DNA from 3 places in the Paraglaciecola sp. T6c genome. Region 3 is predicted to be linked to each of the others. Evidence: predicted binding sites of a transcription regulator. Region 3 holds the regulator's gene; each other region holds the start of a gene.
What was found. The regulator sigma-54, encoded in region 3, starts transcription at its own class of promoters, with help from an activator protein. The targets are predictions, from matches to a motif close to GTTGGCACGNNNNTNGNNT.
Positions count from the first base shown of each region.

Region 1 (8,291 bases), 890 kb from region 3:
CCATAGTCACAGCCGCATTAGCCATGAATCTATTTGGTGAGGTGCTTACCCTTTCCCAATGGGCAGCCTTGATATTGGGTGTGGTATGCGCGGTGCTCTTGATAGGCCATTACAAGCTTCTCAACACGCTATTAAAATGGATGATGCTGGTATTGGTCATTTGCAGCATTATCGCTTGGTTTGCAGCAATCGGGCGTTTGGGATTCAGCCCAGCCGAAGGGGTGCCGACTATCGAAGTTGGCTCTATGGCAAGTATCGCCTTTATCGTGGCATTGATAGGCTGGATGCCCACCGCCGTTGAAGTATCGGTTTGGCATTCGTTATGGATATTATCTCGCGGGGCCAAACCTGGTGTTCAAAACGCGAAAAATGCGACCTTAGACTTCAACATCGGTTATGCGGCGAGTTTATTGTTAGCCATCATCTTTTTATGGTTGGGCGCTTTGCTCATGTTTGGCCAAGGCGAAGGTTTTGCCAACTCAGCAGCAGCATTTGCTGGGCAACTTGTCGGGATTTACAGCAATGCCTTGGGGGACTGGAGCTGGTTGCTCATGGCCATTGTTACCTTTGTGGCGCTATTTTCATCTACCTTTGCGGTTGCCGATGGTTTTCCACAAGTATGGAAGCGTGCATATCAGCTCAACCACTCACATGATGCCCCCTTACCCCTTGATAGCGCCAGTGATACGCCGCACGCTCGAAAAGGAAATGTGGTTTATATCGCCGCACTTTGCGTACTCGCCTTAGGCAGTTGGTGGATAATTTCTGACTTTAGCGCTGACATTAAAGCCCTCTTGGATTTTGTGACGACAGTGTCTTTTGTCAGTGCGCCTATCTATGCTTGGCTAAATTATAAGGTCATGATGGGGGCAGATGTTGACGCCCAATATAAGCCCCAAGGTATATTTCGTATCTACACTTTATGCTGCTTAAGCGTGCTAACACTCTTCAGTATGTATTATCTTTTTTGGAAGTTTGTAGCTTAAATATAAGAGTTTTAGTCATAGGCTTTACTGACGTTACTTAGCCCAACTAGGTATTGTAAAAACGTCCTAAAATGACTGCGTTGCACGGGCAGCTATAGGCTGACGTGATGCACATATTCACCCTGAGGAAATAGAATGAAAGTAACCGGCCGTTGCCATTGTGGCGAACTTGTATTTGACGCCGTTATCGATCCTGAAAAAACCATGATTTGTCATTGCACAGACTGTCAGCTGTTATCAGCGACCGCATTTCGCACTGTGGTTGTCAGCGAAGTAGGCGGGCTAACGTTTTCTAGCGGTAAGCCGAAAGAGTACGTGAAGGTAGCGCAAAGCGGTAACCCGCGAGCCCAAGGGTTTTGTGAGCACTGTGGTACAGGAATTTATGCATCAGCTGTGGGCGATGAGCCCAAGGTATACAATTTGCGTATAGGGGCTATCGATCAACGAAATGACTTAATACCAAAGCGTCAAATTTGGTCAAGCTCTGCGCAAAAATGGCTGGCGGATATTGCTACGCTTCCTAGTTTTGAAAAAGGCCCTGTTTAACACTTTTCAGTGCTGGCTTAGCCATTCATAAAATGGGCGTTTGACTCATCTAAGCGCACCCAAAGCATCGCCCTCGACTAGCCCCTGCTACAGTGGTGATCCGCTCGAGGGAGATTGCCTTATATCGCAGTTCGTCCCTGAACTGAATGTGCTAGAAATATCGTGTATTAAAAGAGCCTAAACGCTTATAAACTCGCGCTGACATCCCCTACTCTTTCCTACGACTTCCCTAAATCAACGCCTGACTCGCAATACCTATAAGCCTCGTATTTTAACTTGTAATTCTTACAGCCTGAACGTAATAGTTACTGTTTATCAATGGCTTTGCATTGCTACACCTTTGTTTCTAAGCGCGTGAAGTACAGCAACCGCCGTTACTTAGGGCATAAAAATGAGCTGGCGTGCTCTTTGCGTAATCCTACTGCAACAGCTAATTTTAGAATAGCCAAGATGATTATTGTATTAGGCTAAATGTGCGCGCCATCTGTGCACAGCTACAGCCGATACCTTCCATCTTGCCTATCACATCTACGAGTAGGGAGAACATCATGTTAGCAGGCTTACGAGACATTCAACGATTCACTATTGCAGCCACAGACGGTGACATTGGCATCATCAAAGATTTCTTGTTTGACGACCGTGCATGGACAATTCGTTATATGTACGTCGATACCCATAAATGGTTACCCCTAGGGGAAAAGGTGCTGATCTCCCCTATTTCGTTACGAGAAATAGACACAGATGACGAAAAAATTCACGTTGCTTTGAGTAAACAGCAAGTGAAAGACAGCCCATCGATTGATGAAGAAAAAACTGTCTCCAGAGAGTACGAAGAAATACTGTTTTCTTATCTGGGTTACGGCTATTACTGGACGGGCCCTGGTGCGTGGGGCGAATATGCTCATCCAACAGCCTTGGTAAACCAACAAGCACTGGAGCAAGCAAACAGCAATTTAGAGGAGCATGACAAGAGCAAAGCTAACCACTTACGCTCAATCGATGAATTGCAAGGGTATGACGTCATCTCAGGTGGTGAAACGGTAGGCCACATCCATGACCTGATTTTAGACACGGACAATTGGGAAGTGCCTATGTTGATTATAGATACCCACAATTGGCTACCCGGTGGAGAGAAGCTATTACTGGCGCCAAAGCACATTGATGATATCAATTGGCTTGAGCAACGCGTGCACTGCACCCTATCAGCTGCGGATATTGAGCGTTGCCCCAAGTGCGATCATAACTTGCTAAATGACGCCGATTACAAACTCAAAGTGAGACGCGCCCTGCAGGGCTTGCCCAGCGCATAATTAACTGACTAACAGCCCCAACGCACAAGCTTGTGCGTTGGGGCTGACTCTCGAAGATATAAAACTATCGAAGATATAAATTTATCGCCAAACATCCCACAGCCGGAGATTATCATGCAACAAGCTTCCCCTTATCTAAAAACATTGACCCTCGAGGGTGAACAATTCTCTTATTATGCCCTTGATGCCCTCTCAGATACCCACAATATCGAGCGACTGCCTTTCGCCGCTAAAATATTGTTAGAAAACCTCTTGCGCCACAGTGCTGAAAACTTTGTTCAAGAAGAAGATATCAACAAACTCGCCACCTGGGATATTAATGACCAGTCAACGACTGAGATTGCTTTCGTTCCTTCTCGAGTGGTGCTACAAGATTTTACCGGCGTACCGGCGGTAGTTGACTTAGCCGCCATGCGCGATGCCATGGTTGATTTAGGAGGCGACCCGCAAAAAATTAATCCGTTAAAACCCGTGGAATTGGTTATTGACCACTCCGTCATGGTGGATTATTTCGCCCAAGACGATGCCTTCGACAAGAATACCGCGATGGAAGTGCAGCGTAATAAGGAACGCTATCAGTTCTTACGCTGGGGTCAGCAGGCGTTTGACAATTTTAAAGTGGTTCCGCCAGGTAAAGGCATTGTGCATCAGGTGAACTTAGAATATCTGGCACGTGTCACCTTTATTGAAGAGCAACACGAGCAGCCGTTACTTTATCCAGATACCCTAGTAGGCACAGATTCCCACACGACCATGATCAACGGCTTAGGCATTTTGGGCTGGGGTGTAGGCGGCATTGAGGCTGAAGCCGCCATGTTAGGTCAGCCAGTCACCATGCTGATACCTGAGGTAGTTGGCATGGAAATTACCGGCAGTTTGCCGCCCGGTACCACGGCGACAGATTTAGTATTGACCATTACTCAAAAGCTACGCGAATTTGGCGTCGTCGGTAAATTTGTCGAATTTTACGGCGAAGGGGTAAAACACCTCACTATAGCCGACAGAGCTACCATAGCGAACATGGCACCAGAGTACGGTGCAACGTGTGGTATCTTCCCGCTAGACGAACAAACCGAAACCTACCTGCGTTTGACTGGCCGCGAAGAGCGCAATATTAATGTGATCAAAGCGTATGCACAAGCACAAGGCATGTGGGGCAGCGAAGCTCAGCAAAGCGCAATCTATCATGCGAATCTACACATTGACCTTAGTGATGTAGTAACCTCGATTGCGGGACCTAAACGCCCCCAGGATAGGATCCCGTTAAGTGAAGCTGCAGACAAGTTCAGTACGTGGTTATCTGAGCAGGAAAAATTGATTATCACCACCGAAGATCCCGAGAAAGGGCGTTTCGAATCAGAAGGTGGCCATCAAGCAGAGAAAAGTGAGGACTCCTCAGAGGTCGAATACAATGGTCAGCGTTTCAGCCTTAACGACGGCGCAGTCGTGATAGCGGCCATCACCAGTTGTACCAATACCTCCAACCCTTCTGTGCTGATTGCTGCCGGCTTACTGGCCAAAAAAGCCAGTGAAATGGGTCTGACCGTAAAACCATGGGTGAAAACCAGCTTTGCGCCTGGCTCTCAAGTCGTCACCGAATACCTTAATAAGGCTAACCTAACCCACGAACTCGAAAATTTAGGCTTTCATCTAGTCGGATACGGCTGTACTACCTGCATAGGCAACTCGGGGCCACTGCCCGAGCCTATCAGCGCTGCTATTCGTAAAGAAAAGCTAAATGTAACTTCCGTGCTATCAGGCAATCGTAATTTTGAAGGTCGTATTCACTCAGACGTAAAAGCTAATTACCTTGCCTCTCCTCCGTTAGTTATCGCATATGCGCTAGCCGGAAATATGCAGATTGACTTGCTCAAAGAGCCCCTTGGCTCCAGTAAAGACGGTAAGCCCGTTTACTTGCGTGATATTTGGCCAAGCAATGAAGAGATTCAAGCGCTTGTGACTGATGTGGTCAATAGCGACATGTTCTCTGAACGTTATAGCCATATTTTTGAGGGTGACGAGACATGGAACAATTTAGACGTGGTCGATAGCGAGCAATATAATTGGCCTGAATCAACTTACGTTAAAAAGCCCACCTTTTTCGATGGCATTCAGCAACACCCCGAAGCGATCAGTGCTATTAAAGATGCTCGCTGCTTGTTGAAACTCGGCGACACGGTCACGACGGATCATATTTCTCCAGCCGGTAGCATTGCCCCTGATGGCCCTGCTGCGCAATACCTGCAAGCGCACGGTGTTGAGGAGCACGACTTCAACTCTTTTGGCTCACGCCGAGGAAATCACGAAGTTATGATGCGTGGAACATTCGCCAATGTCAGATTGAAAAATCAACTCGCCCCCGGTACAGAAGGCGGCTGGACGCGCTTTCAACCATCAGCTGAACAGATGTCTGTATTTGATGCAGCAATGAAGTATCAAGAACAAGGCACGCCAACGGTGGTAATTGCGGGCAAAGAGTACGGCACAGGGAGTTCTCGCGACTGGGCCGCAAAAGGTCCACTGTTGCTCGGTGTCAAAGCGGTAATTGCCGAGAGCTACGAACGAATTCATCGCTCTAATCTGATAGGTATGGGTATTCTACCCCTACAATTTAAATCAGGCGACAGTGCCGCCAGTTTGAAGTTAGACGGCACGGAGCAGTACTCGATTGACGCCATAGATGGAGATCAAAAAGAAGTAGTGGTATCGGTAAAAGGCGAACAAGGAGAATTCACCTTTGACGCGCAGATCCGCATCGATACCCCCAATGAGTTCAGTTACTTCAATGACGGTGGCATTCTTCAATATGTACTGCGAAGCCTGAATAAAAGTGTTTAGGAAAACGCTTAGAAAAGCGCGTAACGAGCAAAGCGCTTACCTATTCAGTTGAGGCTTGCCCCACTTAATCGAAGCCGACCATTTATACTGGTCGGCTTTTTTGTAAGCTATTAATGAACAGGTGTTGCTTGGAGAGTCTCACTGGGGCAAACGCTGTATTTCACCTTTCTGTGCTTTAGGAGTTGTTATAAATAGGTAAATTTTATCTCTTAGTTGGGTAACAATTACCCACTTTACATTAGCCATGCTAGACGGGTTTTTAAGTTATTGATTCTTAAGGCCTTTTATTTTTAAGAAGTTGGCACAAGAATCGCTTAGTAATATGTAAGCAAAGTGTGAAATCACTTAACCATAAGGAAGACAATGATGAAAACCCAGATAGCAAATTCGTTAAAAGCATTTTTAAACTCTGTTGTATTAGTTGGTATTCTAGTCGTTGGACTAACCTCGTGTGCCACGATTGACGGTGCAGGAGAAGACATAGAGAGTGCTGGTGAAGCAGTCCAAGACGCGGCTAACGACTAAGCATTTGGTTAGGGTTCAGACCGACCACTGAGTCTTTGCTGCTCAGCGATCTTTTTTTCGCTCTATTTACGCAAAGCATAAAGTCCATGATAAGCGCTTATTTGTCTGCTAATGCAGACACCAGATTGCTGTTTTTGAGTAGGAGATAGAAGAATGATTTACTCTAAAGATTCAACAAATCGTTTTGCAGAGCACTTACGCCGCATACAACAATCAATTCAGCCTTCAAGCCCAAATAAGGCAGTCGCGCGCATGAGCAACAACAGTTGGTTAAGCAAGTTAAACCCTAACCGCTAGACCACCAAGTATCGCATTGCTCGAAAGTCTTACGCCTCAGCGGACTGCTCGAAAGTCTTACGCCTCAGCGGACTGCTCGAAAGTCGCACGACTCAGCGGACAATGCAGGCGTGAGTCATGTGCTTACGTTCAAGCGTTCAGTAACAGGTTTCTTAATTGGCGCACTGTTTAGTGAGCAAGCTCATCGACTGACGCTCTTATTGGCTGATGCTCTTATTGGCCGTCGCTCCTACTGGCTGATGCTCTCATTAATTGACACTATTTGGATACGCTCCCCTCGTTAGCAGTCATTGCGACTTTGAACTTAACAAGCTGTTTATGGCGCATTCATAGCGTGTTAATAGCACCGAATTCACAGCCTTGAACTACATACTAGAGCCTTACGCTTTGGGCACTGTGTCAAATGTTCGCGCTATCAAGACGCCTGCTCAGTGAGAATACACATCAACGTTAAGATTCTTTAGCAGCCCGGCCATGCGCACCGAGATATGCTTCTAGTGCGACCACTTTTAAAGGTTTGCTATAGAAATAGCCTTGGATGATGTCACAACCCATCGATTTTAAGATCTGTACTTGGTAATCATGTTCCACACACTCAGCAACCGTACTTAACCCTAGGCTTTTGCCTAAGGTGATAATAGTGCGCACTATGCCTTCATCCCGTAAGTGATGGTCTTCAGCGTTCCCCTCATGAACACAATCTGGCGCAACTAAATCATTGATGAATATGCCGTCTATCTTTAATGTATTGATGGGTAGGTCGCGCAAATAACTCATACATGAGTAGCCTGTTCCAAAATCGTCAATGGCGATTTTCACCCCCAAACCGTGAATTGCACTCAGTACATCAACCGCTAACTCGGTAGATGCGATGAAGGTATTTTCAGTGATTTCTATTTCCAAATACTGCGCCGCTAAACCCGATTGATGCAATGCGCCTTTGATCAACTCGAGGCACTGGGGACTCATCAAAAACGATGCGGGTAAGTTCACGGCAACAGGTACAATATCAAAGCCCGCCCGCTGCCAATCTGCATTCTGCTGGCATGCCTGCTTTAACACCCACACACTGATGGATTCCATTAACCCTATGTCTTCTGCTATGGGTAAGAAAGTGGCTGGATTAATATATTCTTGGCCATTATTCCATCTTATTAAAGCTTCTAAACCAACCAGTTGTTCGTCGTTCACATTCACTTTAGGCTGATACACCAAAGCAAACTGCTGTTGAGCGGAGGCTTGGCGCAATTGGGTTTCTAGCTCTAATCGCCACACTGAGTCATTCAACATGTCTTGGTCAAAAAAGCGGAACCGCCCAGGGCCCAATTCTTTTGCCTTATACATGCTAGTGTCAGCATGTTTAAGTAAACTTGATGCATCGTCGCCATCATCAGGAAAACACGCAATGCCAATACTGGTAGAGATGTGTAATTGATGTCCAGATACAATAAGCGGCAGACTCAAAGATGCGATAATCTCTTTTGCCAAACTATCCACTGAGCTGAGTTCCTTCGGGTTTTGAATTAGCACAACGAATTCATCTCCCCCCCAACGACCTACCACGTCACTGTCGCTTAGTTTATGTTGGATCTTCTTGGCCACTTCAATTAACAGTTTGTCACCCATGAAGTGCCCTAAGCTATCATTTATGACCTTAAAGCGGTCTAAATCGAGAAACATCAAGGCTAGATTGGTTTTACGCTCACGGGCTATTTCAATCGCCTGACTAATTTTTTCTGTCAGGGAATGTCTATTTGGTAGTTGTGTTAACGCATCAAAATTAGCACGC
Region 1 is NC_008228.1:1,541,727-1,550,017, reverse strand. It holds gene PATL_RS06555 (NRAMP family divalent metal transporter) at 1-986, shown strand, start outside; gene PATL_RS06550 (GFA family protein) at 1,122-1,532, shown strand; gene PATL_RS06545 (PRC-barrel domain-containing protein) at 2,081-2,842, shown strand; gene acnA (aconitate hydratase AcnA) at 2,957-5,680, shown strand; gene PATL_RS22375 (entericidin A/B family lipoprotein) at 6,044-6,205, shown strand; gene PATL_RS06535 (putative bifunctional diguanylate cyclase/phosphodiesterase) at 6,953-8,291, opposite strand, start outside.
Region 1: the regulator sigma-54 is predicted to act here: its motif matches at 5,978-5,996, upstream of PATL_RS22375 (entericidin A/B family lipoprotein).

Region 2 (8,291 bases), 1.4 Mb from region 3:
CAGGGTGAAAACGAGCAGATCATTTCGAGCTTGTCAAAATTACCGGGCGTAACCGCCACCAGTGACTTTATTGAGTCTGAAGGCGTGGTGCAGTCATCGCGCAGCTTAGAAGGGGTGATGATACAAGGCGTTGAGCCACAAACCACTCATGAGCACTCCATTATTGCCAAGAATATGTTGGTCGGGCAGATCGCAGATTTAACTCCGGGCAGTTATGGCATTATCGTCGGTCGAGCATTATCAACGCGCCTAGGCTTGAGGGTGGGTGAGCAAACACGCATTTTATCTGCACAGGGCAGTGTCTTTGGGCCATTTGGGCAAATGCCGAGCCAGCGTTTATTCACTGTGGTAGGTGTGTTTGATGTGGGCTCAGAGCTTGATGCCAAAGTGATTTTAATGAACATCAATGACAGCGCTAAGCTGATGCGTAATAAGGTCAGCCGTATCGCGCAAACGCGGTTATTTTTGCAAGATCCGTTTGAATATAAGACGGTGGTCGACAAGGTAACTGAGGTTGGCCTTAAAAGCGACGACTGGCGTACGCGCCAAGGCCCGCTGTTTGATGCCGTTAAGATGGAAAAAAACATGATGGCCTTAATGCTGCTGCTCATTATCGCGGTGGCGGCCTTTAATATTGTGTCGGCGCTGGTGATGGTGGTGACTGAGAAGAAAGGCGATATTGCTATTTTACTGACCCAAGGGTTGTCGCGCGGGCGCATTATGCAGGTCTTTTTGGTTAATGGCTTATATAACGGTATTAAAGGAACGCTGTTTGGCGCAGCGGGCGGTTTATTACTTGTCAGCCAACTAAACAATTTGTTGAGCTTATTTAATGTGCCGATTATGGCGGCTACCGGCGGGGCAGGGTTGCCCATAGTCATGCATTGGCATCAGGTGGTGATGCTTATTCTGTTTTCCTTGCTGCTGTGCTTTGCTGCCAGTATTTATCCTGCTTATCGGGCGGTGAAGGTTGACCCAGCCAGTGCGCTTAAATATGAATAGTTTTATTGCCGAGTCAGGTCACTCGTCACAAATTTGCCATAATCGCCATCTCTTATCATAAGATTTCAGTGTATAATGAGCGATGATTTAAAATTAGCACGCTGATTTGTTAGCTTAAGCAGTCAGTGGCACTCCACGCTTTAAAGGGTTTTTCGATGGAAAAAACATTTATTACCGCTCAGCAATTACTAGAAGATTCATTTCGCTTAGCATCAAAAGTGTACGAAGATGGTTTTCGTCCGCATTTTATTATTGGCATCTGGCGCGGCGGTGCGCCAATTGGTATCGCGGTTCAAGAGTACTTCGATTTTAAAAAAGTAGAGACAGACCACATTGCCGTGCGTACATCGTCTTATTACGGTATCGATCAACAATCAAAAACCATCAAAGTGCACGGTTTGCATTATTTGATTGAAAACGCCAATGCCGAAGATGACTTGCTTATTGTTGATGATGTGTTTGATTCAGGCCGCAGTGTTGATGCGCTGATTAAGCAAATTAAGAAGTTGTCTCGCGCGAATATGCCGAAAAACATTCGTATTGCTTGCCCTTACTATAAGCCGCAAAACAATAAAACTGACATAGTGCCAGACTACTTTGTACACGAAAGTGCCGAGTGGTTGGTATTCCCCCATGAGATTTCAGGCTTAACCCCAGACGAAATCATCAATGGCAAAACAGATTTAGCCAACGTACGCGACATATTGGTGTAATAACGCCGCGTTTGTCTGTGTAAAGCGGATTGAAAAAGGAGCCTAGTTGCTCCTTTTTTTTGTGGTTTTTAATCTGCTGCGAGTGAGCTCTCGATCAATCAATCTTGAGCTAGGGCCTCCCAATCAAGTGAGCTTGAACCAGGTCTTCTGAGTCAAGCAAGCCTTCGCTAGGCATTCTAAATCAAGCAAGCTTTAGCTAGCTCTTCTTAGTCAAGCAAGCTTTCGCTAGGCAATTAAAAGGTAAACAACTCAACGCTATTGTCTTTTTTCCAGCGTTTTTTGGCCGCGATTTGCTCGAAACGTTTTTCTGATTTGTACTGCCAATGCTTGGTAGCAGCAATGAGGTTTTTGCTACTGTCTTTAATCCATTCACTTTTCGCCTCTTGTGAAACGAACATATACAACTTACCTGCCTCAATGGTGTAAATTGAAGGGTCTGCGATGACGTCTTTTTCCATTACCAGAGAGTGGGCGCAAAGCGCGCCAAATTGCGGTAAATACTGTGCAGGGTTATTAGCGAATTTCTGCTGATTCTTTTCATTGGCGAATAAATAGCGCTGACCCATATACACGGCTTGAAAAGCATCGTTTCCCAGTTTAGCTCCGCTTAGGTTGAAATAGGTTGTTGGGTCAAAGCCTTGCAGTGCTAATGTGCCCTGTTTTTCAACAGCTGCCCTGTCGAGCGATTCGGCGAACGCAATATTCATTGTTAAAAGGTAAAACCCAAAAAGTAACCCTGTGATTTTCATTATTTTCTTGCCTAGCATGTGTGTATTCCTTTTTGAACTGCGCTTTATCTAACGCTTTATATAGCGTTCTATTCAGCTTTTTCTTGGAGCGTTTTTGTTACGAACCAGATATTTGTATAAGTAAAGACAAGGTCAGCGCCAATAATATTGCACGCCAATGGCAAATACTTCCGCTAGTGGCTTCTAAGGTTTAGCAACATGCCGTCAAACAGGTGGTAGCCTAAATGAAAATAGCGCTATATTAGGCCTTACCTCTGTTTGCTTTTACGCTAGGTTTACGATGAAAATAACGGCCTCACAAAATGCCTCTAAAATAACCGCAAAGACAGCGCCAGAACAGAAGCAAACACAGGAGCAAGAAAAAGGACGAGGGCAAGAGTACATGCACAGTCAAGACAAGGCATACAGCCAAATCTATACCCAAGCGCGTCAGTGGCTATTAGACTTCCCGGATACAGTCGAAGACTTTCCGTTTGGGCCTGAGGTAGCGGTTTTCAAAGTCAAAGGTAAAATGTTCGCTACGCTCTCTTTGGGCAAAGCGACTCCCCGTGCAAATTCTCACACTGCTAGCATTAACGATGAGCAAGCGCAGACCAGTGATGAGAGCACTAACAGATGCAGTAAAGAGGGTTGTAAAGAATGTAGTAAGGAGGCCAATAAAGTGTATTGGATGAACCTAAAGTGCGATCCTTACGAGGCAGTTATGCTGCGAGACGTTTTTAGCGCAGTCATCCCCGGGTATCACATGAATAAACAGCATTGGAATACCGTTATTTTGGATGGCAGCCTGCCAGCCGGCGAACTTCAACGAATGATAAAACACTCCTTTATGCTGGTGGTGAATAAGCTGCCGAAGAAAGCGCAGGTATCTATTCTGCTTCACCTATAGTTAGTGCCCAGCTCGAAAGTGCTCAGCTCGAAAGTGCCTAGCTGAAAATTTCGTTAGCGGTGGGGACTCACTTGATCCAGCTTTGCTCGGTGCACTCCAACGAAACACTGATGTAGGGAAAAGCGCAGTCATATTCACGCTGTCGTATTCGCGCTGTCGTATTCACGCTGGCATAGTCATTGCTCCTTACCTATTGAAGCACGTCTGCGCGCAACGGGTGTTCAGGCGATTTTCGCAATATTTTCTCAACAAAGGAGATAATGATGAATCAAGATCAAGCTGAAGGAAATTGGAAACAATTAAAAGGTAAAGCCCAGCAGAAGTGGGGCGATCTTACCGATGACGACGTAGACAAAATGAAAGGCAGCCGCACCGAACTGGTGGGCAAAATCCAAGAGAAGTACGGCAAGTCTAAGGAAGAAGCAGAGCGCGAGGTAGACGACTTCTTCGATAGTCATTAATCATCAGCCATTCGTACCATTAAAATTACCATTGAAAGCGTGTGAAGAACTGTTTCTTCACGCGCTTTTTCTTTTTCACTCCCCCTTCTTTTTTACGTTTACTGGTTTTCAATTCAATCCCCTCTGGCCGCTTTGGTGATGTACACCGACACGGAATCATCGATGTTCAACACGTGAAAATCTTACAATGAGGTAATAAAATTATTCATGAAATCAATACAGAGTGGAGCGATTTTTGATAAACGAACCCAGGCTCAACCCCACGTTTTATATGCGTTTTTCTACCTATAGGGCCCGTTGGCACGTTTGAAGCATTAGTTAAAGTCCACTCATTGTTAAAAGGAATAGTTATGTTACGTTGGGCTGTTATATTTTTAGTTATTGCACTGGTTGCTGCAGTGTTGGGATTCGGCGGAATTGCAGGCTCTGCAGCCGGTATCGCAAAAATTATTTTCTTCGTATTCTTAGTTCTACTGGTTATTTCAGTGGTGATGGGCAGAAGGAAAGTCTAGCTACCTTAATTCATGATCAGGCTGCCAATGCGCAGCCTTTTTTTTGAGTATTTATTAATAGCTTACAGCCAGTAAGCAGCTAGCTTCAGGCTACGCCTCAACTAACCAGTTTTATCATTCTTGTCCCATTCCGCTCAATCTCAACTTCCCGCTTTCTCAGAAAACGCACTTTGTCACTGGGAATATGAAATTTTGGCCTGTCGATACCTGTAAATTGATAGTTATAAAAGAGACTATAGCGCGCAGGCTAGCAACTAATTTAATGTCGCTATTGTTTAGTCGCCAATGTTGGGTGATTGAGAGATAATGCATTGAATATCTAAATCTCGGTAAATACCACATCGCCTGCCAGTCTAGGCAAAAGACTAACAGCAAAGCGTTCGGGACATTAAAAACAAAATAGGCTCTTCATTTCTGACGAGCCTTTTTATCAAGATGTTTGGTGGAGCTGGCGGGAGTGTACGACATTCGGTCTTGAAAACCTTTAAGCACTCGTATTTAAGTGGTGTTGGTTGTCAGCGGGGTCCGAACATCTATCTTTATATGCTTTATTCGTCAGACTCTGGGCTTTCTTCTTTTACCTTTTCTTCGGCATACCATCGAGTGCTCATCATTATGCTATGATACACATTAAAAATGGCTGACTTACAGAGCATTAACACTAGAATAAAGCCTGCTTGATATACAGATAATAGGAAGATGTAAATTAACTTAGTGAAATAAAATGTGATTGAGTCAAATTCTGGGAATGTTGGTAAAAGGATTTTTCCCAAATATGCAATAGCCACTAACATAAGAAGATCCAATATTATCTTAATGAAGTTACAATGACCCAACTTCAGGTATGACATATCGTAATTAGGATGCTTATGGAGAGCCATTATTCTCATTAGCTCTTTATCGGTCATACTTGCAAATAAAACGTAAGCGGCAAAAATAAAACCAATTAAAGATACTGACGCTGTCAATACAGTATCTGACGCCGAGACTATTAGAGTTTCCACATCTTTTAAGGAGTCGATACGCAAAGAATAAAATGCGAAGAGAATAGCTAGGCTGCACAAAAACACCCAAAACGTATCTCTCGCCGTTTTGATCTCTCGGGTTAGTTTAAAGAGTTTCCAAAAAGTATTCTCTTTTGTTATTTCTTCGAATTCCATACGCCGAATAGCTCTATAATATTCTTAATTTTTTGTTGGACTAATTTGATATTGTCCACTCTAGGTTGTTTGACAATACCGTCTTTTATAAGTTGCCAAAAGGTTTTATGGGCTTTGTAGGCCATCAATTCAGGTGTTTCTTCGATTTCAGAGATTGGCATCTTTAGGTCGAAGTCTTCCTCAGTGCCACTCACTGGACCTCCATCAACAGCATCCCCTTTCACTAAGAAGTTCACATTGTTGTCCTCGCTGGCTGCTTTCGCAAGCTCGATGACCTTTTCATGTTTTAGAGACTTTTTCCCCTTGTTATATATGAGAGTGTTTTTTGAATCAGGTCCCATTTCTTTATTCTGATCGCGGAGCACTTTAAAAAGAGACGATAGGTCAGCCTCATGATTAGTTTTGTTAATTTTCAATTCAAAACGATTTACCGACTTCATACTGTTGATGAATTCCATAATTCCATCTGGTGATGAGAGTTTAACAATCTCAATAGATGGGCTTGGATAACTGATCCTAAGGCTTTTCTTAGAAGGAACTTTAATTGTGCCTCCGTTAAGTTTGTTCATCTCTTTTTTTCGTGTGTGAATTTCATCAATGATTTCAGATATTTGAAGTTTTATTAGGTGCTCAACTAATAACTTAAAGTTAGATAGGGTTGGACTAAGAGTGAATTCTTTAATGAAGTAGAGCCTATGATCTTGTAGGGACAGTATGAATGTTGACGACGGAGAATCTCGTAGTTCATCGTGATCCGCCACAACGTCTGACTCGTTTTCATCAAGCAGTTGCTCTCTACTATAAACAAAATCTTTTACTATTTTTCCGTATAGAAAATAATCGCTTTCTTGAGTCTCTGAGTTTTCTATCTCAAGATGTTTTACATCAATGAATTTATAAAAGGAAATTACAGAGACACCCACGGTAACTAATTGAACTACTAGAGAAGGAATTACAGAGACACCCATGGTAACTAATTGAACTTCTAGAGAAGACAAGAATTACATAGACACCCATCATAATTTGCAAGCAACAATTACTCCCATATCCAAGATGGAACTCTCCTAAAATAATTAGATTGATTTTTGGTCCGGCAGATTGATTTTTTCTTGAAATATTGAGCGTAGAGGAAGGAAACTGCGCGCAAGGTCAATTTTCAGGCAAGAGAGCAGGCTACAGGGTATGCAATGTTTGAAATTTATTAGTTGCAGTCTTTTCAGGCGCGCCTTAACAACTCTCTCGCTTTGGTCATTCCTCGCAGCCGTTGATGGTGGGTATGGCGCTTGAATGCATTCATCATTTGCTCCGCACCTGCTGCGTAGCAGAAGTGTTTTTCGAACTCCGTGGTTAAGGTTAACCATTGAGCAGAGTCTAATCCTAACCTTTGTAGGATAGGGCTGTGAGTGTTATCAATATGACCAGCCTTGTCATCACGAATGCATCGGCCTGTCGTGTCTACCAATTCACAATAGTCTTTGAGTGAGTAAGCGATACCTCTGGGCATATTTTCACGAGGATTACCTACAAACGGCATTAAAGCAATCGGTTGCTCTCGTTTATTTTTAGCCGCCTGAGCACGTTTTTTGATACTGGTGTGCTTCGATGTTTCGGGTGTTTTTGCCATTTTTGCACGAATGGGGTTTAAATCTACATAGGCCATACACGCCAGAAGGGCACTCTCATCTAACAGCGCTTGGGACTTAAATCGTCCTTCCCAAAAACGCCCGGTGCAGCCATCCTCTTTATTGGCTTCACGAGCAATATACTCATTCAAATCACGCATAAACCAGCTTATGTCGTAAAGACGTCTTCGGTAGGTTTCAACGGTCTCATCAAAAGTGATTAGCTCTCCTTGGCTCAGCGTATCGCCGTTCATAAACTTCTGAGTCAGCAAAGTGCCTCTGTGCAGCTTGTGATAGCGCCTCAACACTTCATGGCTATCCCAATTATCAGCCATTGTTTTATTCACACATAGCACCACATGCGTGTGATTATTCATGACCGCATAGGCACAAATATCGATGGAATATACCGTAGATAAAAACAATAAACGCGCTTCAACCCAGCCTCGGCGATGCTCGTAACTTTGCCCAGAATGCGTGTCGACTCCGCACAAGAATGACTGGCGTACGCAGCGGGAAACATAATGGTAATAGGGCGTATCGATTAAACTAATTTGGCTTTTTCGAGGTTGAGGCATAATCCATCTACCTGACAAAAATAAGACACCAATCAAGTCTAGTTCAGCCCTGAAAATTGACCATTTTTAGCATGGGTGTCTTTATATTTTCGCATGGGTGTCTTTATATTTTCTTGTCCCAATCCGCTCAATTTCAATTCACTCTTTCTCAGAAAACGCACTTTGTCACAAGGCATGATAAATCATTGTCCTATAGATATCTGTAAACTGATAATTGGAAAAGGGACTACAGCGCACAAGCTAGCAACCAAGCTGAGGCCGCTATGCATGAGATGTCTGAGCCTAGAGAGGGATTGAGTTAGCGCATTGAATAGATAAATCTCGGTAAATATCACATCGCCTGCCAGTCTAGGCAAAAGACTAATTAGCTCACTGCAAAGCGTGGGACCCAGAAACAAAAAAGCTCTTCATTTCTGAAGAACCTTCTCATCGCGATGTTTGGTGGGGCTGGCAGGAGCCTAACTGGTAACTTAAGCGTTTGATAATTAAATGTATTAATTGATTGTTATTGCAGTGGTACTATTTTTGGTACTTCTAAAAGTTACTGTTAGCTGTTAATAGCGCTTTTGTGTTTGATAACTTTCAATATTAATGTGCCGCAACTT
Region 2 is NC_008228.1:2,067,484-2,075,774, forward strand. It holds gene PATL_RS08820 (lipoprotein-releasing ABC transporter permease subunit) at 1-1,002, shown strand, start outside; gene PATL_RS08825 (phosphoribosyltransferase) at 1,158-1,715, shown strand; gene PATL_RS08830 (YHS domain-containing (seleno)protein) at 1,949-2,482, opposite strand; gene PATL_RS08835 (MmcQ/YjbR family DNA-binding protein) at 2,847-3,353, shown strand; gene PATL_RS08840 (CsbD family protein) at 3,617-3,814, shown strand; gene PATL_RS22400 (DUF1328 domain-containing protein) at 4,165-4,326, shown strand; gene PATL_RS08850 (hypothetical protein) at 4,875-5,486, opposite strand; gene PATL_RS08855 (hypothetical protein) at 5,468-6,484, opposite strand; gene PATL_RS08860 (hypothetical protein) at 6,703-7,686, opposite strand.
Region 2: the regulator sigma-54 is predicted to act here: its motif matches at 4,111-4,129, upstream of PATL_RS22400 (DUF1328 domain-containing protein).

Region 3 (8,291 bases):
AGTGAAAATAGCGGACGAGTTACGACTATTTTTCAACCAGCTAAGAAATCAGCGAGCAGTAAAAAGCAAACTGACGCGAAAAAGTCCAGTGATGCTGAAGTCAAACCAAAACAGGATGAAACTCCATAATGGCGACGTTAAAAGCCTCGCATTTGGCTAAATCCTATAAATCGCGTCAAGTTGTGCGTGATGTCAGTCTAGAAGTGTCCACTGGCCAGATTGTCGGTTTACTTGGTCCAAACGGTGCAGGTAAAACAACCACGTTTTATATGATTGTCGGTTTGGTTCCCTTAGATAAGGGAGAAATCAGTATTGATCAGCAAGATCTTACCCTACAGCCCATGCATATGCGCGCTCGTTTAGGGATTGGTTACTTACCCCAAGAAGCCTCTATTTTTCGAAAACTGACAGTCTATCAAAACTTGATGGCTATCTTGCAGACACGCAAAGAGCTCAGTGCAGAACAAAGAGAACAGCAAGCGGATTCATTACTCGATGAGTTCAATATAAATCATATTCGTAACAGTGCTGGTATGAGTTTGTCTGGAGGTGAACGCCGCCGGGTAGAAATAGCGCGGGCACTGGCAGCCGATCCAGAATTTATTCTGCTCGATGAGCCGTTTGCCGGTGTTGATCCTATTTCAGTTAATGATATTAAAAAAATTATTCAACATTTACGTGACCGTGGTATTGGTGTTTTGATAACCGACCACAATGTAAGAGAGACACTCGATGTGTGTGAGAAAGCTTACATTGTTAGTCATGGTGAACTCATCGCTTCTGGCACGGCAGAAGAAGTATTAAGTGATCAACGTGTAAGAGATGTATACCTAGGCGAACAATTCAGGCTATAGTTAAGCTGAAAAAGCCGCTCATTTTATCGAGATTATACTCAGGCGCTTGGTGAGACATTTACAGTCAATCGAATCAACCACAGCATATTTTTTAGTTTGCAACGGACAGAATAAAGAAGTAAATGAAACCCTCTTTACAATTAAAATTTAGTCAATCACTCACTATGACGCCACAGTTACAGCAAGCTATTCGTTTGTTGCAATTGTCTACGTTAGATTTACAGCAAGAAATTCAAGAAGCCTTGGATTCCAACCCGCTGTTGGAAGTTGAAGAGCCTACGGATCAGGAATCCGGCGATAGTGCGTTAAATGACAATTCCCTCGACCCGTCTTCTAAAGATACCAATGAAATAGTTGATACCAGCAGTGACAACTTAGACTCAAGTGAAGCGTTCGAGAAAAACGAAATCCCAGAAGACTTACCTACGGATACCACTTGGGATGAGTACATCAGCGCTTCTTCCGCACCTGCCTCTAGCATATCCAGTGGTGCCGGCGGTGATGACGAACAGATCTTTCAAGGCGAAACCACAGATAACATTCAAGATCATTTGCTGTGGCAAATGCGTTTAACCCATTTTAGTGATACCGATGTCGCGATTGCGACAGCGATCATTGATTCTATCGATGAGTCTGGTTATTTGACCATGAGCGCTGAAGACGTTCTGGCCAGCATGGATGATGAAGAAATAGAGCTCGATGAAGTGGAATGCGTACTTAAGCGTATTCAAATGTTCGACCCAATTGGGTCAGGCTCTCGTACACCACAAGAATGCTTGCTAGTGCAATTGCGTCAGTTTGCTCCTGATACACCCTGGTTAGAAGAAGCGAAGACCTTGATTGGGGACTATGCCGACCTTTTGGCAAGCAAGGATTACCGTACTTTGATGCGTAAATCTCGCCTTAAAGAGGATGATTTGCGTGAGGTCATGCGTTTACTTAAAACGCTCAATCCGCGTCCAGGCAGCGCCTTGATCAAAGGTGAAGCAGAATACGTTATACCTGATGTGTCAGTGAGTAAGAAAAATGGCCGTTGGACAGTAGAGCTTAACCCAGACAGCCTACCCAAATTGAACGTTAATCAACAGTATGCTGCAATGAGTCGTAGCGCGAAAAACACCAGTGATAGTCAATTTATTCGCTCACACATGCAAGAAGCCAAATGGTTTATTAAAAGTGTTGAGAGCCGAAACGATACCTTATTGAAAGTGTCAAACTGTATAGTACAGCAGCAAATGGGCTTCTTTGAACATGGGCCTGAGATGATGAAGCCTATGGTACTAAATGACGTAGCCGAAATGGTGGATATGCATGAATCTACAATTTCTCGTGTTACTACCCAAAAATATATGCATACCCCTAGAGGTATATTTGAGCTGAAATATTTCTTCTCGAGCCATGTTGCAACTGAGACAGGCGGAGAGTGCTCGTCAACGGCGATACGCGCATTGATTAAAAAGCTGGTCGCAGCTGAAAAACCAAGCAAGCCGTTAAGTGACAGCAAGATTGCTCAATTGTTGGCCGATCAAGGCATCATGGTCGCTCGGCGAACAATAGCAAAGTACCGGGAATCTCTGATGATACCCCCGTCGAACCAACGAAAAAGCCTATTGTAGGCTGATTAAAGAAGGAAGAGGCGATATGCAAATTAATATTACTGGTCACCATGTGGATGTAACCGATTCACTAAAAGATTATGTCGATACTAAATTTACCAAGCTCGAGCGACACTTCGATCAGATCAACAATGTTCACGTCATTCTCAATGTAGAAAAGCTCAACCAAAAAGCGGAAGCGACAATACATTTGAATGGGGCAGATGTATTTGCCACCATGGAACACAACGACATGTATGCGGCAATAGATGGCCTAATCGATAAACTCGATCGGCAAGTTATCAAGCATAAAGAAAAAGCTAAACGCCATTAACCCATCAGGTAAATAATGGAAATATCAAATATTCTTCACCCTGACTGCGTCGTATGCGCAGTTCAGGGGTCCAGCAAAAAGCGCATTTTAGAGCTTATTAGTCAATTGGCATCTGAGCACCTTGTTGAAGTAGACCAAGCGACCATTTTATCCAGTTTAGCGGGGCGCGAGAAAATGGGGTGTACGGGCATTGGTGGTGGTATAGCACTACCACATGGCCGTATAAAAGGGCTAGAGTCAGCCCTAGGCGTGCTTGTAACGTGCCAACCTCCGGTCCAGTATGACGCCATCGATAACATGCCAGTGGATATCTTCTTTGCTATTTTAGTACCAGAGGAAAAGGCCCAAGAGCACCTACAAACCTTGTCGGCGATAGCCAAAAAATTCGTTGATAAAGACATTTTAAATCGTTTGCGCAGTGCAACCACAGACCAAGAATTATTTCAGGTACTCAGTTAATTATGAAGCTTATTATCATCAGTGGGCGTTCAGGCTCAGGGAAGTCCATCGTTTTACGTTCACTGGAAGATTTAGGCTATTACTGCGTTGATAATATCCCCGTCAACTTATTGCCCACTTTGACCCATACCGTCGCTGACGAGTACGATCAGGTCGCGGTCAGCATTGACGTGCGAAATTTACCCAAAGATCCCAACGAATTGGTGGAAATACTCGACTACTTGCCGTCAACGTGGGAAATGACCATATTGTATTTGGATGCCAGCGATGACGTACTGATTAAGCGTTTCAGTGAAACCCGCCGCTTGCACCCGTTGTCTAAGCAAAACAAATCATTGTCTGGTGCTATTCAAGCAGAAAGCCAGTTATTGGCGCCGATAGCTGAACGTGCAGATTTATATATAGACACAGATCAATTATCAATTCACCAGCTGGCCGAATTGGTGCGCGAGCGAATATTAGGTAAAAAAAGCTCACGCTTAGTTTTGGTTTTTGAAAGCTTTGGTTTTAAACACGGTATTCCTAAAGATGCGGATTATGTATTTGATGCACGTTTCTTACCCAACCCGCACTGGGAGCCAGATTTAAAACCCCTTACTGGACTTGATTCCCCCGTCGAGATTTTTCTTGGCTCACAACCCATAGTCACTAAATTTATCTGGCAAATTCAGAATCTGATTTCTACTTGGTTGCCACATTTAGAACGTAATAATCGTAGTTATGTGACAATCGCCATCGGGTGTACTGGCGGTCAGCACCGCTCTGTGTACGTAGTGGAAATGTTAGCCAAAACATTTAGCACCTCGCACCCTGATGTGCAAATACGTCATCGCGAGTTAAACCGATGAGTGAGCGATTAGAAAAAACCCTACTCATAGTGAACAAGTTAGGGCTGCATGCCAGAGCGGCGACTCAATTGGTTAAGCTTGCGAATCAATTTGAAGCTGAAGTCACTATTGTTCAGGATGACAAAAGTGCCTCAGCAAGCAGTGTGCTGGGCCTAATGATGTTAGAGAGTTGCCAAGGCAAAGAAATTCAAGTGATATCTGAAGGGAAAGACGCGCGCCAAGCGATGGATGCTGTTGAAGAGCTTATTGTCGGAAAATTCAACGAAAGCGAGTAATCAGCCAGATTCAATGCAACGTGCACTTCAATTTAGACTTTTTCCACTCATCTCGACTTTCTACTCATTCACTATTTTTTTGAAACGCGCGGTTGGGTTATCAGCAACCCAATTGACTGCTTAATCCACCTAAACGCGCTTCAACCGCATATTCTTTGCTGCCCTTCATTTCTGGGAATATATTCAGACCGCTGCGACTTTCTACGTTATCAATCGTGACTTCTTTACTGCAGTAGTCATCGGCTCTCGCGCTATTTTGCTCCATGACATAGGCGGACGCTCTAACATAACCCGCTTGGTTTATTGTCGCGACAATTTTGAAGTAGCCAGAAGGAATAGTGTGGCTTTCATCTGCACCTGGAAGCGTAGCAAAAAAGCTTTCATATAGCGGGCCTGTTACTACATACACGGACTCTCCGCTGCGCGCTAAAACGCGCACTGCAGACTCTAATCGGACCCATGGCCCTTGATTCAAGTTAGAGCTTTGGGGGGTAATGTTTGATAGATAGTTTGTACTGCGCCAATCAGCGGTATTGCTCACACTTGCCAATGGAACTTGGTGTCCTCGATCGGTACGAATGAGAGCGTGAGCATCTTTATAGTCAGCGGCTTCTAGCGTGTGCTCGCGCTTTAAGTTTGGATCAGAGCGCCAACTGCGTGAACGACTCGGACCATCTATCGTTTGCATGGTCACTTTATATGCGGCCCAATCGGCAAACTTCGTTTGCTGATTATTGCTTATGGTGTAAATGGCGCGCTCAAGTAAGTCATTGCTGTCAGGAGCACCTGTCGGGCAGCCTAAAGAGCTACACACATTGGCGTATCCGGCATTACAGACAAATGCCAGTATTAATACAAAGTAGGACTTCATTAACGTTACTCGGGTTAAACTCTACACGGACATCAGTGCGTAGATCATACCTCAAGAGCGCAATAAAACCGTTACACTTATATGAAATTATTCAGTGAATTTAATGGCTTAATAATATTGATGGCAGGAGTCAGTTCACCAATAACACCAATGCTTTTGCTGCTGAGCTTGTAAGAAGTGTTCGGCCTCTGTGCCTTGCAATAATGCCATGGTTGCTAACATGCCGGATTGAATACAAAAGTCAGTGGCTACGGTCACAGAGCGGGGGGCCCCAGAAACTGGATAACCGGTTTTGGGGCTCAATATATGACTATAGCGAACACCGTTGTGGACAATAAAGCGCCGTGTATCTCCGCTGGTGGCTAACCCACCGGACGCTATCTTCACTAACGCGCTTTTAGCTGAATCACCCTTGACGTGAGGGCGTTCAATACCTACTTGCCAATACGCCTCATGGTGCCTTGGTTGGGTAACTTGAATATCCCCGCCAAAATTAACCAACACAGAGGTATCCGGTGCCAATTGCATACACAATTTGGCCGCTGAATCCACAGCATATTCTTTACCAATGCCGCCAAAATCTAACTCGAACCCTCTGGGTAGGCGAATCTGTTGCTGAGTAAATTGCACATTTTGCCAGCCAATGTATTGCAATACTTCGCTGACGTGCTCCGAACGTGGAAATTGACCTTTCCCGGTGAAATCCCATATCTTTCGTAGTACGCCAGACGTTAAATCAAACATGCCATCGCTTAGTTCGAAACACGTTTGCCCGAAGGCGAGCAATCGATGTGTTTCTTGATCTATATCGACCCATTTTCCATGGCTATTGTTTATCTGATGAACTAGGTTGCCAACAATATAGCGACTGTACTTTTGCTCGATCCGTTTCGTTTGCAAGACAACTTCTTGTAGTAAGCGATTGGCGAGCAATTGATTCGGGGTTTCAATAAGCAATTCACATGGACTGGCCATGCAAAAGAAGTGACCATGGTAATAGTCACTTTTAGCTATTAGGGCGGGAGCTTGACTCAAGGTTGTCCTACTTAGTTATGCGTTGATTTTTGGTGGGTGAATTCGCTATACATCCTACGCCAATATACCTTGAGCCAATCTCATATCAAAAGCTATAGCTAACCTGAGCAATAATGGCATCGATACTTGGGTAAAGATCTAGGCCTTGCAAAGCGCCTGGTCCATCGAACCCCGCATTTTTTGGACTTTGCTGATAATATTCCAGTCGAACCGCCCACTCGCGACCATTATCTAAGGCTTGTCCATACTTAAGGCCAATGGTGTACGCGGTCATTTCACCTAAACGATAATCTGCGCTGGCCACTGACGGTAGCAGTGAGCCTGCAAGCAAAAATGGCTGATAGAAATCTGCGGCGCTCTGCTGATAATAACGAAAGTGCGGTTGGATATAGCTGTTATCGGTTAGCTTCACTCTGAACCTGGAGTCCAGTGTATGCGAGTCAATATCCCAGTCATCGGTCGCATAACGATAAGAGACATCGGCAATACCGTAATCTGAGGCGTATTTGGTTTGCCAGTAGACACTTTGTTTAGTGCGCTTATCTGGTCGATTCTCGTGCAAAATATCCTGAGTAACACCTTCAGTGTTGATCACACTTAATAATTTGTACGGGTCAGTGAGGTAACCATCAGCAACAGAATAACTGTAGTTAAATTGCATTAACATACGGCGATTGATTACCTGAGTCACACTCAAAAGTAAATCTACCGTATTTTTATCTTTGCTATCCGCGGTTCTGGTAGCATTAAATGCCGTTTCAAATGCGCTTTCATCGCTAAATTGACCGTTGTTGACCACCATTGTGGAAAATCCGATCGGCGCTTCGCCAACAGGATCAATGCTGTCGTATTGGTAAGACACACCGGCAGAAAGGGTGGTGTTTTTTTGATTAAAGTCACGGGCCAGTGAGCCATTAACACCCAAGGATAAATAATCATACTCTTTTGAGAGATGCACGCCTGTGCTACCTGTTATGTTCTCCCATAGGGGCTGGGTCCACTGGGCACTGAGCTGAACGCGGGTATCTTTAAAGGTATCATCTAACGGCGTTTCACCAGCATTGACCACGTACTGACCGTTGCCAGATGGGCGAGTGAAGGTTTGTACGCCTTGTTGGGCGACAGCGCCTGATGCTGAGGCGCCTGTGAGAGTATCGATGGCTATTTTGCCATTGAATATGTGTTCGTCGCCGAAATCTTTATTAGCGTTAAACACTCCCTCACCTAACTGCACTCTGTCGGTTTCACCGTAATAGAGTATGGCGGTGTCGAACTGCCATTCGCTAGCTTGTGTGTTTTCTTGGGCTTGTACACCTGAATTGAGCAGTGCGCAGGCGGCAGCAGCCAGAGACACGCTGATGTTATTATTTTTAGTTAGTTGCATCCGCAGCCTCCACCAGCAAAGGAGCGACCACCGCTTGTGGCTTCTTTGCTGAAGTAAATATGATCGTCTAACCCGATATCTATTCCCTCGGCATCCAAGGCCATTTCATCTTTTGCCAATAGGTCTCGTTGCCATGGTTTAACCCCTAGATCCGCACAGCCGTTTAGGGTGAAACTTGCCACCAGAGTCGCGGCCAAAATCAGGCGCTTTTTAGTTAATTGAATCAGCATGTTACTACTCCGTTTCTTGTAATAGGGTGACGAGCTGTTGCTCGTAAGCAGATGCTTTTGCATTAAAAAAACCTTTGTGGCTAAAGCGAATGCTGCCGTCTCTAGCGACTAAATAACTGCTAGGCATACCGATGAGATCATAGCGCTGTGCAATTTCAGCTTCTGGGTCGAGTACGATGGGGAAATTAGCCGGAATTTTCTGTAAAAATGCTGTGACTAGTTGAGGTTCTGTATCTAGATTCACCGCGACAACCACTAAACCCTGTTCAGCATATTTGTGCTGCATGTCGTTCATCCATGGAAAAGATTGGCGGCAGGGTTTACACCATGACGCCCAAAAATCCACATAAACCACTTTGCCTTTAAGATCGCTCAGATGCACCGCCCCAGAGCGCGTCATATAGCT
Region 3 is NC_008228.1:654,802-663,092, forward strand. It holds gene lptA (lipopolysaccharide transport periplasmic protein LptA) at 1-129, shown strand, start outside; gene lptB (LPS export ABC transporter ATP-binding protein) at 129-854, shown strand; gene PATL_RS02920 (RNA polymerase factor sigma-54) at 977-2,470, shown strand; gene hpf (ribosome hibernation promoting factor) at 2,496-2,783, shown strand; gene ptsN (PTS IIA-like nitrogen regulatory protein PtsN) at 2,799-3,242, shown strand; gene rapZ (RNase adapter RapZ) at 3,245-4,090, shown strand; gene PATL_RS02940 (HPr family phosphocarrier protein) at 4,087-4,365, shown strand; gene PATL_RS02945 (DNA/RNA non-specific endonuclease) at 4,466-5,236, opposite strand; gene PATL_RS02950 (FAD:protein FMN transferase) at 5,372-6,211, opposite strand; gene PATL_RS02955 (DUF3570 domain-containing protein) at 6,357-7,655, opposite strand; gene PATL_RS02960 (DUF4266 domain-containing protein) at 7,646-7,885, opposite strand; gene PATL_RS02965 (TlpA disulfide reductase family protein) at 7,890-8,291, opposite strand, start outside.